One region of the Eremococcus coleocola ACS-139-V-Col8 genome, then DNA from elsewhere that is predicted to be linked to it. Evidence: predicted binding sites of a transcription regulator. Region 1 holds the regulator's gene; the other holds the start of a gene.
What was found. Region 1 encodes NrdR, which represses ribonucleotide reductase genes. Its sites were predicted from a motif close to ACACNATATATNGTGT; they were not measured.

Region 1 (6,976 bases):
CAAGTTGGGAAGGCCCCCTTGTATTCTTCGATTAAATAAGCCACGAAACGTTCCATGGTTGAAACCACGCCACGGTGGATAACCACTGGACGGTGAGTATTTTGTCCATCTTCACCCACATAGGTTAAGTCGAACCGTTCTGGTAATAAGAAGTCTAATTGGATAGTAGACATAGTTTCTTCTAGACCAATCGCAGTCTTGAATTGAACGTCTAATTTAGGGCCGTAGAAGGCAGCTTCACCTATAGCTTCGAAGTATTCTAAGCCCAATTCATCCATGGCTTCTTTTAACATGGATTCTGCTTTTTCCCACATTGCGTAGTCATCAAAGTATTTTTCTTTGTCTTCAGGGTCACGGTAAGATAAACGGAAACGATAGTCAGTAATATTGAAATCTTCATAAACGTCAGCAATTAAGTTCAAGACGCGTTTGAATTCGTCTTTAATTTGATCAGGACGGACAAAAATATGAGAGTCATTCAAGGTCATTTCACGCACCCGTTGTAAACCAGATAAGGCACCTGATTTTTCATAACGGTGCATCATACCCAATTCCGCAATCCGGATTGGTAATTCACGGTAAGAGTGAATTTCATTTTTGTAAATTAACATATGATGCGGACAGTTCATTGGACGTAGTACTAACATTTCGCCGTCCCCCATATCCATTGGTGGGAACATATCATCTTTATAGTGGGCCCAGTGGCCAGAGGTTTTATACAGGTCAGTCTTAGCCATCACAGGAGTGTAGACGTGTTCATAGCCTAAGGCAATTTCTTTATCCATAATATAACGTTCAATCACTCGGCGGATAGTCGCACCTTTTGGTAACCAGAATGGTAACCCAGAACCAGCTTCTTGGCTAATCATGAATAAGCCTAATTCTTTACCTAATTTACGGTGGTCCCGTTCTTTGGCTTCTTCGCGACGTTTTAATTCAGCATCTAGGTCAGCTTGTTTGAAGAAGGCTGTACCATATACCCGTTGCATCATCTTGTTATCAGAGTTACCACGCCAGTATGCACCCGCTAGTGATAATAATTTGAAGGCTTTAATTTTACCAGTGGATGGCACATGACCGCCTCGGCAAAGGTCGGTGAATTCGCCTTGAGTATAAACAGAAATTTCTTCATTTTCTGGTAAGTCATTGATTAATTCAACTTTATAAGGATCATCCTGGAAGATATCAAGAGCTTCTTCACGGCTGACCACCCGGCCTTCAATTGGGTAATTTTGAGAAACGATTTTTTTCATTTCTTTTTCGATTTTTGGTAGGTCAGCGTCTGTTAAAGCTTCAGGCTTATCAGTATCATAGTAAAAACCATTTTCAATAGCAGGTCCTACCCCAAAATGAATTTCAGGATACAAACGTTTCATGGCTTGGGCCATTAAGTGAGCAGTTGAATGACGTAATAAGTCTAAAGCTTCAGGTGACTTGTCGGTAATAATTTCAATCGCACCATCTTGTTCAATCGGTTGGTGAAAGTCAATAATTTGACCATCAAGTTTACCTGCTAATGCTGCTTTTTTCAAAGAATTGGAAATAGATCCCGCTACGTCTTCTATAGTTACGCCCGCATCAAATTCTTTTTGATTTCCATCAGGAAAAGTAAGTTTAATTTTTGCCATGTTGCATCCTCCTAAATTTAATTACCAATAAAAAAATCCCTTCACCGTCAGCCGACGGCAAGGGACGTTACATACATTCTAACGTGGTTCCACCCAAGTTCACTGTGTGATGGGTCACGCCCACACCAGCCTCAAAGAACTTAACGCGTTCACACGGCCGCCAATACTTGTTTCCGTTCCTGGCAACAATCATGAAGGGGTCTAAATCTAAGCTACCTTGAAGTGTCGCACCGTCCCACTTCTCTCTAGAAAAAATAACCTAAACCGTTGGCTTCAATCTTATTTGCACTAATTATAACACTTAGGTTAGTAAAAACAAGGGGAATGTGAGATTTTGGAGAGAATGGTAGTATATTTTAAAGGCCTCGCTCATAGTAAATCATTCCGCTTTTTTTATAAGTAGCTGATACTTTATTGCAGCATATAGTCCATCTAAGTCAATAGATTATTAGATAACTGAGTAACAATCGAGAAAATCAGAGATTTTCTTTCCTTTCGACTTGATTAACTTTCCGGTTTAACCAGGCAGCCGTTTATGATCAACTCTAAGTAGACAAAGACGATGCCAATCTATTTTATTCACACCGCCAGACAAAATTCAGTGCAAATCCATACTCATTCACACCGTCAATTCACTATTAACCATCATCTAGCCAATCCGCCCCACAAAAAAAGCCCACCTTCCGGTGAGCTCTATATATTAGACAGACTATCAAGACCGTCCCATCTGCCGGCGATTAGCCCCAGACAGGGTGGTTTCTTTGGCTAAATATTTAATTCGTTCCATAATCCGTGCAGCCTTGGTGGCTTCAACGCCACCCTTCACATTGGCCAAATGTTGTTCCAACTCGCGCAAGTTAAAATTAGAGGTAAAGAAAGTTGGTAAGGACTCTTTCATCCGGTATTCCAAGAGAATATTTAGGATTTCATCCCGAACCCAAGGCGTATTCGCTTCGGCACCGATATCATCAATAAAGAGCACATCCACTTGCTTCACCCTGTCCAGTAAGGACTGGACATTCTTGGTATTAATAGCCTCCTTCATATCCTGAACAAAAGTCGGATAGTGAATCATGGTAACAGAATGGTGACTTTCAACCAAACGGTTAGCCAAGGCACCAAAAATATAAGTCTTACCAACTCCAAATGGTCCTGATACATATAGACCCTGAAGGCCAGTTTGACCCGCTTCATAGGCTTCCACAAAATTCAACACTTCTTGCATCAAGGCCTTACGTTCAGGGGTATTCCACTCAATGTCTTTCAAGCTTGCCTGACGGACATCCTTGGACATCATCCGATTATTCAATAACCGGCCCATTTCCGCTTGCTTACGAGCTTGTAGAAAAGCTTCCGTCGGATGGTAGGCCACATCAATATAATGACGCCCTAAAACCAAACTTGGTACAAAGGCCGGTTTATCTTCCGCCGGTGCTGCTTCATAGGTTTTCATTGACGTCATAAATTCATTGAGCTTGGAGATAGATGCTTGTAAATAATCTTGATTGATCCGGTCCTGGTTGGCCTGCAAAAATTTGCGGATTGCTGGGTAAGCCATCAAATCACGCAAATGTTCCTGGTAGCGCGCCCGATTGCTTGCCTGGACGGGTAAATCTTTCATTATATCTTGAATTGATTTCATTCTTGATGGTCCTCCTTATACAACCTATCTAAGCGGGCTTGAATGGTTTCTTCATCCACTTCTTGACCCGTGTGATCCTTCAGGGGCTGACCTTCATTATTGCCGGCATCCTGACCTTGATCCATCCATGAAGGCCGTACTTCCCGGTAACTACCTGTTTTATTGCCCTGATAAACTTGGTAAGGTAGCTTACTTTGGTCTTTCTTAGTTTGGCCAATATAAGCCAAAATATCACTAATATCTTTGAGACCCTTTTGTTGCCATTCATTAGCCACCCGCTGCAAGTCAGACTTATACAAGTTAGGCCGTTTGGAAATAATTAATAAATAATAAATTAAAAAATTCAAACTATCCGTTGGTAAATTAGTTTTTTCTTGTAAGTCCTTGACAAAAAAATGTTCCTGGTCGGTCGCAAAGCCTTTTTTAGCTTCTTTGGATTTGATCAGGAAGTCTTGGACAGACATCACCTGGCATAAGGCCATAATATTAATGTCCTTGTCATTGAGTTTAGGATACTCTTGGTGTAACTTCTGTTTAATTTTCTGTAAACTTTTTTGACTTTGGACCGTAGATCCCTGGGCACCTTTATTCCTAAACTCAGGCCGGCGTTCGACTATCTCCTTCATTCGGTCCAGTTGCACCCGGCCATTCAAATGATTGGTGGCTAAGTTGGTAACCCGCACCAGGTCAATTTCATTCAAGGCATAAAGTTGATGCAAGCCTAAGACTTGTGCTTTAAGGTCACCGGTTAATTCACTGTGGTCAATGCCTTCTGCCATCATATACTTCAAATACTTGGCATAGTCAAAATTAGCTGAAGAAAGAATCGTGTTAGTTTCAGCTTCCTTAGCCGCTAGCTGACTAGAATTTTCTTGGTGGTGCCAAGTTTGAGACAGATTCAGATGATAAACTTGGTCAAATGCTGTCGTAATTTCAGTGAATAATTCATCATTCACCCGGTATTCGACCTGGGCTTGAACTAAATTATCATAGGCTATCTGACCAATTTGTTTGTATAACAAGGCAGAGTACAAAGGATGATTAAAAAAATCATACCAAGATAAAGGCTCATGTAATACATATAAAATCGTTTGTTTTTGGTAAGACCCCTGCGAACTCTTATCCCGATAGGTTTGAATTAAACCAATCCCTTCTAAACGTATCCGGGCTTGGTCAAATTGGTCTAGTCCCATATTTAACTGGGCCAAGAGTTGGGCATGAATAAAGGAATCGGATAAATGGTTTAAGCCCGTTTGAAACTGAAATAAGGTGACATAGAGGGCTTGAGCCTGGGCACCAATAATGGGTAAATAGGCTTGGGTCAAAACTTCCAAGTCTTGAACGGTCAAATTATGATGGCGGTTCACCACAAAGGGTTGGTTGGCTTGCATGATATGACTCATTGAACATCTAACTCCATTTGTTTTGGCCCATTCGGGTCATCTTTTTCATTGGCTGCCAATTTGGCTTCCATTTCTTCTAATTCTTTCAAAAACATTTCCTTAGATTGGAATTCCCGGTAAACAGAAGCGAAACGAATATAGGCCACTTCATCGAGTTCCATTAATAAAGGCATGACTAATTCACCGATGTCTCGACTTTCAATTTCATGGTCAGACCAATCGCGAATTTGTTCTTCCACCTTAGCTGCTAACTCGGCCATTTGCTCATGGGCCACCGGCCGCTTTTCAGCCGCTCGAACAATCCCCCGCAATAATTTTTCCCGGGAAAATTCTTGGCGGGTTCCATCGCGTTTCACTACTAATAAAGGAGCATGCTCAATCCGCTCATAGGTATTAAAACGATAATGACATTCAAGACACTCCCGCCGCCGCCGAATGGACCGCCCATTATCAGCCGGTCTAGAGTCAATTACTTTTGAATTCTGGACATGACACTTAGGACACTGCATGACTTCACTCCTTTACTTAGCTTGCTTATCTTCTATTATATTAATTCTGTCAAGGCTTGGTCAACTTGTTTCAAGGTATTTTCAATGATTCCGCGATTATCTATGACCACATCAGCTTGTTGGGCCTTCTCTTCAATAGGATATTGACTGGCAATCCGATCCTTGGCATGGTCCAGGTCATAATGGTTGCGATCTAACAAACGTTTTAACTGGGTGTCTTCATCCACATAGACTAACCAGACTTGATCCGGTTTGACTTGGTCCAAATAGTTAACCCCTACTTCAAAGTACAAAGGCATATCGACAAAAACCAGCTCAGCTCCGGCTTGCCGGTAGTCATCCAAGCCTGCTTTCGTCGCTTTAAAGACTAGGGGATGGACGATTTGATTCAAACGGTCCCGCCATTTAGAATCTTGAAAAACTAACCGTGCGACTGCATCTCGGTCTAGGTTGCCTTCTGGAGTCAAAACTTGAGGCCCAAAATCAGCCACAATCTGACTCAAACCTTGAGAACCAGGTTCTACCGCCTGACGAGACAGGATATCCGTATCAATGACAGGATAACCCTTTTCTAGTAAATAGTTAGAGACAGTCGACTTTCCTGTCGCAATACCTCCGGTTAAAATAACTTGCTTCATATTACACCTCATATAAGGGCTGACAAATAGGACAATAATGGGTACCGCGTTGCCCCACCACCATCTTCTCAATGGGATGACCACAACGGGGACAAGGCTGATCGGTCTGACCATAGACAGCCAATTGAACTTGAAAAGACCCTGCTTCCCCTAAGGAATTCAAGTAGGTTCGGATGGTTGTTCCTCCAGCCTCAACTGCCCGCGCTAGCACATCAATAATGGCTGCATGCAAACGGCTGGCTTGGTCATAAGACAAATCCTTTGCTGGAGTCAAGGGATGAATCTGGGCCTGAAATAAAGCCTCATCCACATAAATATTGCCCAAACCAGCCACTAATTTCTGGTCTAACAAGGCTGGCTTTATAGCTCGGGAAATCTTGCCTAAGCTGGCATAAAAGCCATCCAATTTAAAACTTTCCGGTGTCGGTTCCGGCCCAATCTTCTTCGCCTTAAAATAATCTGCTAATTCTGTTTGGGGCATGAGTTCAAAGCGGCCAAACTTACGCACATCTTGGTATTGGAGTTGACTGCCGTCGGTAAAGGTCATGATCAAATGCACATGTTTCCCTTTTACTTCAGGAATCTGATCAACCGGATAGTAGAAATACTTGCCTTCCATCCGTAAATGGGAAACCAAAGCTAGACCTTGACTCAAGACAAAGATCAAATACTTGGCCCGCCGGTCCATCCGCTCAATGGTCCGCCCTTGTAGTTCTTGACTCCACTTAAGCAAATCCATCTCTGTCTTCACAATCCGCGGCCAATAAATATCAACTTGGTCGATAGTCAAGCCAGTCACACACTGGGCCAAGCCTCGTCGGTTGGTTTCAACTTCTGGTAATTCGGGCATAAACACCCCTCCTAAATCTTACTCTCTATTATATTGGATTTATGACTATAAAGCGAATATACTAGCCAAAAATCATTCCTAAATTATCAAATCTATTTGACCTGATAACGGGTTCCCTGACCTCGCCCTATCTTTTCAACATAGCCCTGGTCAATCAGCTCTTCTAATAAATTCAAAACCTTATTCTTACCAAAATCATTTTCCTCAATCAGGTCAGAACTGGCATTGGCATCATATTCTAGAGCCCGATAGACCTTCTGTTGATTTTGGCTTAGACCATATATCGACGCAATCACTGGTAAAATA
Region 2 (6,976 bases), 310 kb from region 1:
TAATCGCTAACTAGGATGAAACCTAGTTGGCGACTTTTTTGTTTATATATTGATATTAAAATTCAGGTCAGTATATTCAGGTATAGCGCTAGCCCCAGCTAATGAAGGGTTTAGAGATTTTACCAGTCAATTAATGGCTAGCCAAGAAAGTATTTTGACGGATTTGGTCAATCCTAATATGTCGGCCGAGGACAGTGCTAAGCTACAATTAGATATCGCCAATGATTTCGAGACCAACTATGTGGCCTTACATATGGGGGACAAGCCAGCGGACAATCAGAAGGTAAAGGATAGCTTTAGGCTGCAATTTGCCGATGGTTACATCGCTGGGCCTAAAGGTGAGCTATATCCTGAGGCCCCTTTGCTGCTTGATCAAGAAACCCGCCAGCTGGAAGAAGAGGCTAGCCAGTGGTTAGTTGATAATATGGAATAAGTAGGCAAAAAGCATATAGAAAAAGGCCACTTTAATCAGAAAATTATCCGATTGAAGTGGTCATTTCAACTTATTTAACTTTTAAGGCCTCAATCTCTGCTTCCTCAGGTGTCACGAAGACAGTATGTTGGCCCTCATAGATGACAAAGCCAGGTTTGGCTCCATTGGGTTTTCGTAAGTGTTTGACCTGAACTAAATCCACCGGCACATTGCTAGACCCTTGAGACTTAGAGTAGTAAGCAGCAATCTGGGCGGCCTGGGTAATCGTCCGGTCGGACGGCTTGTCGGACTCAATGATGACATGGGCGCCGGGAATATTCTTAGTATGGAGCCACCAGTGGTTCTTGGCAGCTTGTTTGAGACTGAGTTGGTCGTTTTGTTTGTTATTGCGGCCCACATAAATCATAACGCCGTCTGATGACTTATAGCGGCGGAGCTTAGAATTGGACTTGGCCCGTTTCTTTAGTTTCTGCTTGTCCTTGCTGACGTAACCTTGGTCTTGTAGTTCTGCTTTGATATCATCAATATCTTCAATATCCGCTTGTTGGATTTGGACTAGGACATTTTCCAGATAATCATTTTCCTGGTTAGTTTTTTCTTCTTGAGTTTTGATAAAACGAAGAGAATCCCGGTATTTGGAATAACGTTTAAAGTAGGCCTGGCTATTTTCAATAGCAGACTTGGCTGGATTTAGGGCAATAATTAGTGGTTGATTGTCCTCATAATAATTGGGCAGGTCAACTTGGGTCAGACCTTTTTGGACTTGGTGACCGTAAGCAGACAAGAGTTCCCCCTTAATCCGGTAGTCTTCGGCATTAGCAGCAGTTTGATAATCCTTAGCTAATTTCTTTAATTTCCCCTTATTTTTATCTAAAACTTGCTTAACCTTTTGAATTAAGTTGCCTGAGATTTGTTTGATATGGTCTTGCTTGGCCTTTTGATTATAATACTTATCAAGGAGGCTAGACATGGAATCAAAGGAATCAATGACTTGATAGGAAGACGGATCCGGATTCATAAAGTAAAAGAATAGCTTATCCTTTTTCTCAAGGAGTAGGTATTGGGGTGACTTTACTTGGTCGATAAAGGATTCAAGTGCAGTTTGGACTCGGCCACTTTCTATGATCAGACCTGCTAGACTTTCCTGTCCCAGTTTGCCTAAGCCTTGAATAAAGTGTCCGGCTTGACCTTCTAGAATCGGTATTTTAGCTTGGTCAACAAAATCTTTAAGTTTATTTTCAGGCTGGTCCATCAAATTGACTTGTTGGTCATCGGTCGGTGCAGCTTGATAGGGGGCTCCTGCTTGAAGGACCCGGTAAGAATTTAAATAAGCCGGCACATGCTTGATGCAGTCGATAATGGTTTGTTTTTGCGGATTGACCAAGAGAATATTAGAGTGGCGGCCCATCAACTCAAAAATGAGTTGATAGGTATTTAAATCGCCAAGTTCATCCCGGCCAGAAAGTTCCATGACAACCACCCGGTCGTTATCTTGTTGATAAATATCCAAGATTTGGGCGTTTTCTAAGTGTTTTCTTAAGATCATGCAGAACATGGGTGCTTGTTGAGGATTGGATGATTTCTCTTGGGTGAGATGGAGTCGATAGTAGACTGGGTGAATCGAAGCATTTAACCGGTAGTTTTGCCCCTGATTACGGATGGCAAACTGGAGCTCCTGTTCATAAGGTTGGTATATTTTAGACAGACGTCCTCCGATAAGAGCCTGTCTGAGTTCTTGACTGATAATATGGGTCGTAAATCCATCAAATGACATTGGTGTGACCTCCTTTTGACTTAACTATGATTATAGCATGAATTAAGTTTAAGCAAGAATATTTTGTTTTCTATGGATTAAATCAAATTGCTAGTGAAGTCCACCCTTGACAAGAAGCTGAAAGCTGATTATGATAATAATATTAAAAAGAAAGGAAGTCACGAATATGAAACATGTTCTTATTAACCATTTAAACCGTTGGCAAGGCTGGCATAGATAGGTTGTAAACATGGAGCATATTCATGGATACAACCCAGTTTGACTGCAGTTGTATCTATGTGGCTATTTCGTTTACCACGTAGATTTATGAATTCTATGTGGTAGCCCCCATAAGTTATTTTGAGCTAACACATAGATTGTGCTAGCTTTTTTTCTTTGCGTTCATAGAATAGAAAGAGGATTAAAATGAAAATATCCAAATTAATGAGCTTATTATTGGCCTTATGTCTTGTCTTGATGAGTCTCCCTTCATTTGTTTCAGCAGAGGATAACCATTTATCTGTTGCAATTGTTCAATTAGTCTCACATCCTTCCTTAGATCAAATTCATGAAGGTGTTATCGAGGGTCTTGCTGACCAAGGCTACAAAGAAGGAGAAAATCTTGATATAAATTTTCAAAATGCAGAAGGGGACATGAACTTACTAACCACTATTTCTCAGCAAGTAACGTCTCAAAAACCTGATTTAATTTTTGCGATTACAACGCCCGTGGCTCAAGCCTTACAAAATGCGACCTCTGATATTCCAATTATCTTAGCTGGTATTACTGATCCTGAGGCAGCTAATTTAATTGATTCTTTAGAAAAACCTGGAGCTAACATCTCAGGAATTTCCGACCAAATTCCTATGGAAGAACAGTTTAAATTAATTAAGACCATGGTCCCAGACGCTAAAAAAGTAGGCATGATTTATTCTTCTTCAGAAGACAATTCCAAGGCAGAAATTGAAAAAGCTCAAAAAGCTGCTGAAGGCCAAGGTTTCGAGGTGCAAGTCCAAGCTATTTCTTCTGCCTTAGATATGCAGACAGTGGCTGAGAAACTAGCTAATGAAACAGACTTAATCTTTATTGGTTCTGATAATACCATCGCCTCTGCCTTTGACTCACTCATTTCAGTAACAGACCGAGCTAAAAAACCGATTTTTTCACCGGTTGAATTAATGATTGGATCTGGAGCGGTGGCAGGTACCGCAATTAAACAAAAAGATATTGGTCTAAAATCGGCTGAATTTGCAGGTAAGGTTTTAGGTGGCCAAGAAATTGGTCAACTACCCATCGAATATATTGAGGATTACAAGGTATTAGTCAATGAAGATTCGCTTAAATTATTGGGCTTAAAGGTGCCAGGTGAAATAAAAGACCAAGTCACCTCAGTGGCAGGTGAGTAAGAATGACTATTTATTTTTCTGCTTTAATCCAAGGGATTCTTTGGGGAATTATGGGTATGGGACTCTATATTTCCTTCAGAATCTTAAGATTCACTGATTTAACTTCTGAAGCTTCCTTTACGATTGGAGCGGCTGCTTCCGTTATGTTTGCCAGTCAGGGCATGCATCCGATTTTGGTTCTAGTGGTATCTATTTTATTCGGGATGCTAGCTGGCCTAGTGACAGGCCTATTAACCACCTTATTTGATATACCTGATCTTTTGGCATCAATCATAACCATGACAGGCTTATATTCGGTTAATCTTCGGATTATGGGACGACCTAATGCCTCTTACCGAGGTTCAGAAACGATTTATAGTTTAATTGCTTCATGGATCGAAGATATAAACTACCAACGACTCTTTATTGGTCTCTTAATCAGTTTAATCCTAATTTTAGCCCTACAATTCTTTTTCCGAACTGACCTTGGTCAAGCCATGATCGCTACGGGGGATAACCCCAAGATGGCACAATCTATCGGAATAAAAACTAAATCTATGACCTGTTTAGCTCTAATGATTGCGAATGGTCTAATCGCCTTAGCGGGTGCTTTAATTTCACAAGATAACTCATTTACTGATATTTCTATGGGGACGGGCACCGTAGTTATCGCTCTTGCTTCAATTGTAATTGGTGAACTCTTACTATCTAAACAAGTCACTTTATTCGTGCGCCTAATATCAATTGTCTTGGGCGCAATTATATACCGTCTGATTTTGGTATTTGTCCTACAATTGGGCTTAAATCCTAATGATTTCAAACTTATCTCAGCCCTTGTCTTAGCTGTATTTTTAGCCTTACCCAAGTTTCGCTATTTCTTACCACATAGCTTACAAAGAAAGGGGCAAGCCTAATGGCACATGTAATTTTTAAGAATGTGAGCAAAAATTTCCAACGTAAAACGGGGGGCCTTATTACCTCTCTAGACCAAGTTAATTTTTCCATCGAAGAAGGGTCTACTACTGCTATTATTGGTACGAATGGCGCGGGTAAATCGACCTTGTTTAATGCTTTGACCCGGCAAATTGATATTAACAGTGGAGAAATTTATCTTTCGGGCCAAAGAATCGATCAAATGTCACTTTCTAAAGTTGTCTCAAAAATTGGCCAAGTATTCCAAAACCCCAGTCATGGTACGGCACCACGGATGACTGTTTTCGAAAACCTCGTATTGGCTGAGAAGAGGGGAGAAAAACGCGGTTTAGCTTTATCATTATCAAAAAAGAAGGAAAGTGACTTAGCTAATTATTTAAGTAAATTTCATTTAGACCTTGAAAATCGCCTCGATGTTCCGATTGAGTTCTTATCAGGAGGACAACGGCAAATTATTTCTTTAATAATGGCGACTTTAAAACAGCCAGAACTTCTATTATTAGATGAACATACTGCTGCGCTAGATCCACGGACGGCCCGGCAAGTCATGGAAATTACCCAGACTATGGTGCGGGATTTTCACTTAACGACCTTAATGATTACCCACCACTTAGCTGATGCCATTAAGTATGCTGATCAAATCTTGGTCTTACACCGGGGCCGGATTGTCAATTCCCATCAAAGGGATGAGATAACACATTTAAGTACGACGGATCTCTATGAAGAATTAGAAAACTTGAATACGAGTGAAGAATAGAATTAAAATTGATAACAACTTTCTTACATAATCTATGGATTACTTCTAGTGCTAATAGGTTTTAACACTAGAAGTGCCCTATATATTGTGTTTTTTAACCTAATTAAACCATACATCTTGTTTAGTTCTGCATAATAAGCTAAAATACTACTATAGTATTTTTAATGAAATGAGGAATTAAATATGGTTACCGTATATTCAAAACCAAATTGTATGCAATGCAATTTTACAAAGAAATATTTAGATGATAAAGGAATTTCTTATAAATCCGTTGATATCTTTGAAGATGCCAGTGCACTAGAACATGTCCAAGCCCTTGGTTTTCAATCTGTTCCAGTTGTTGAAGCAGATGATGAGCCTGCTTTTAATGGCTTCCGCCCAGATTTATTAGCTAAGTTAGCATAAGCATAGATAAATTTTATAGACTATGTCCGGTTCACCTCTACAGTGAAAGGAACATAGTCTATTTTTTTCTTGATTTTAATTTTTGAATGAACTCATTGAAATTTTTGTTTGGCATAGGCGGAAGGGCTCATACCAAATTCATGGGAAAAGGCACGGGAAAAATACTGGATAGATCCAAACCCTAGTTGCAACGCAATCTCTGATAAAGACAAAGTAGACTCACGAATAAGTCGCTTAGATTCACTTAAACGTAAATGGTTAATATATTGCTTGGGGGTCATATTAACATAGGTATTAAAGAGTTGTTGGAGGGTAGACCGAGATAGTTTAAATAAATTGGCTAGATCTGCTACTTGAATGTTTTTATCTAGATTTTGTTTAATGTAGGTATCCATGAGTTCAAAGGCTTTATTATCAGATTTTTCTTTCATCTTAGTCGTATTATTTAAAATTTGTCTCTCATTTTTATTTGAAATGAGATTGATAAAAACAAGTTGGAATAGAGCGAAGACTTTAGCTTTTTGTAAATAGTCAAGAGCAGATAAAGCAAGTAAGTCAATAATTTCCTGGATAAGGTCCTTATTTACTTGATTCAATGTCAATATTTTTCCAGAATCAAAGTGGTAGTCTATTTTGCTGGTAAAGGGTAGGAGGATATAAGAACTTTGTTTAGATACACCCAACAAATTGTAATCTTGGTTAGGTGGTAAAAAAACGTATTGGGAATCATTAAGAGATAAATTCATCTGATTATGCTTTAAAGTTATTTGACCATGATCAAGGATTAAAAGATGCCAAAAATTGGGGAAGGGGTTTACTAAAGATTCATTCTCGCGGATAAATTCATAGGTCATTGAAAGCGGCATAAAATAATGAACCTGTCCTTCAAAATCCATATTACTTGCAAAAATAAAGTCTAATTTAATTTGTTGGGGATGGTCTTTCTGTTGGGGAAGGAGAAGGACTTGGCTAGTTTGTGATAAGGCTAAAATATTAAAGTAGTTACCAGGACGGATTTGAACCGCACCTTTCAAGATATATTTACGAAAGCTAGAAGGATCATGGGGGTTATCAGTTATAACTAACAAAGCCAAGCCTTTGTCTTCGATTAAATTAACTGGATGGTCAAATCGAAAAAGAATTTGACTTTTCGCTTTATTTAGAACCATCAAACGTCCATTTACATGGTTTAATTTGTTCTTTTCAATATCAAAGGCAGTAAATAAGGGATTTTGACTCACTTGATTTGTTAAACGAAACATATTTGATACTCCTTATCCTTAATTCTTATAACTAGTATACTATAAAA

Region 2: nrdH (glutaredoxin-like protein NrdH) is a predicted target of NrdR. The motif match lies at 5,338-5,353, and genes of this name have one in related genera.

The regions. Positions count from the first base shown of each region.
Region 1 is NZ_AENN01000015.1:318,592-325,567, forward strand. Features, by position in the region: gene thrS (threonine--tRNA ligase) at 1-1,628, opposite strand, end outside; gene dnaI (primosomal protein DnaI) at 2,341-3,270, opposite strand; gene HMPREF9257_RS05255 (DnaD domain protein) at 3,267-4,673, opposite strand; gene nrdR (transcriptional regulator NrdR) at 4,670-5,182, opposite strand; gene coaE (dephospho-CoA kinase) at 5,218-5,820, opposite strand; gene mutM (DNA-formamidopyrimidine glycosylase) at 5,822-6,670, opposite strand; gene HMPREF9257_RS05275 (helix-turn-helix domain-containing protein) at 6,763-6,976, opposite strand, start outside.
Region 2 is NZ_AENN01000015.1:9,299-16,274, reverse strand. Features, by position in the region: gene HMPREF9257_RS03790 (hypothetical protein) at 134-433, shown strand; gene HMPREF9257_RS03785 (Rqc2 family fibronectin-binding protein) at 504-2,207, opposite strand; gene HMPREF9257_RS03780 (ABC transporter substrate-binding protein) at 2,613-3,593, shown strand; gene HMPREF9257_RS03775 (ABC transporter permease) at 3,596-4,486, shown strand; gene HMPREF9257_RS03770 (ABC transporter ATP-binding protein) at 4,486-5,262, shown strand; gene nrdH (glutaredoxin-like protein NrdH) at 5,446-5,667, shown strand; gene HMPREF9257_RS03760 (helix-turn-helix domain-containing protein) at 5,760-6,929, opposite strand.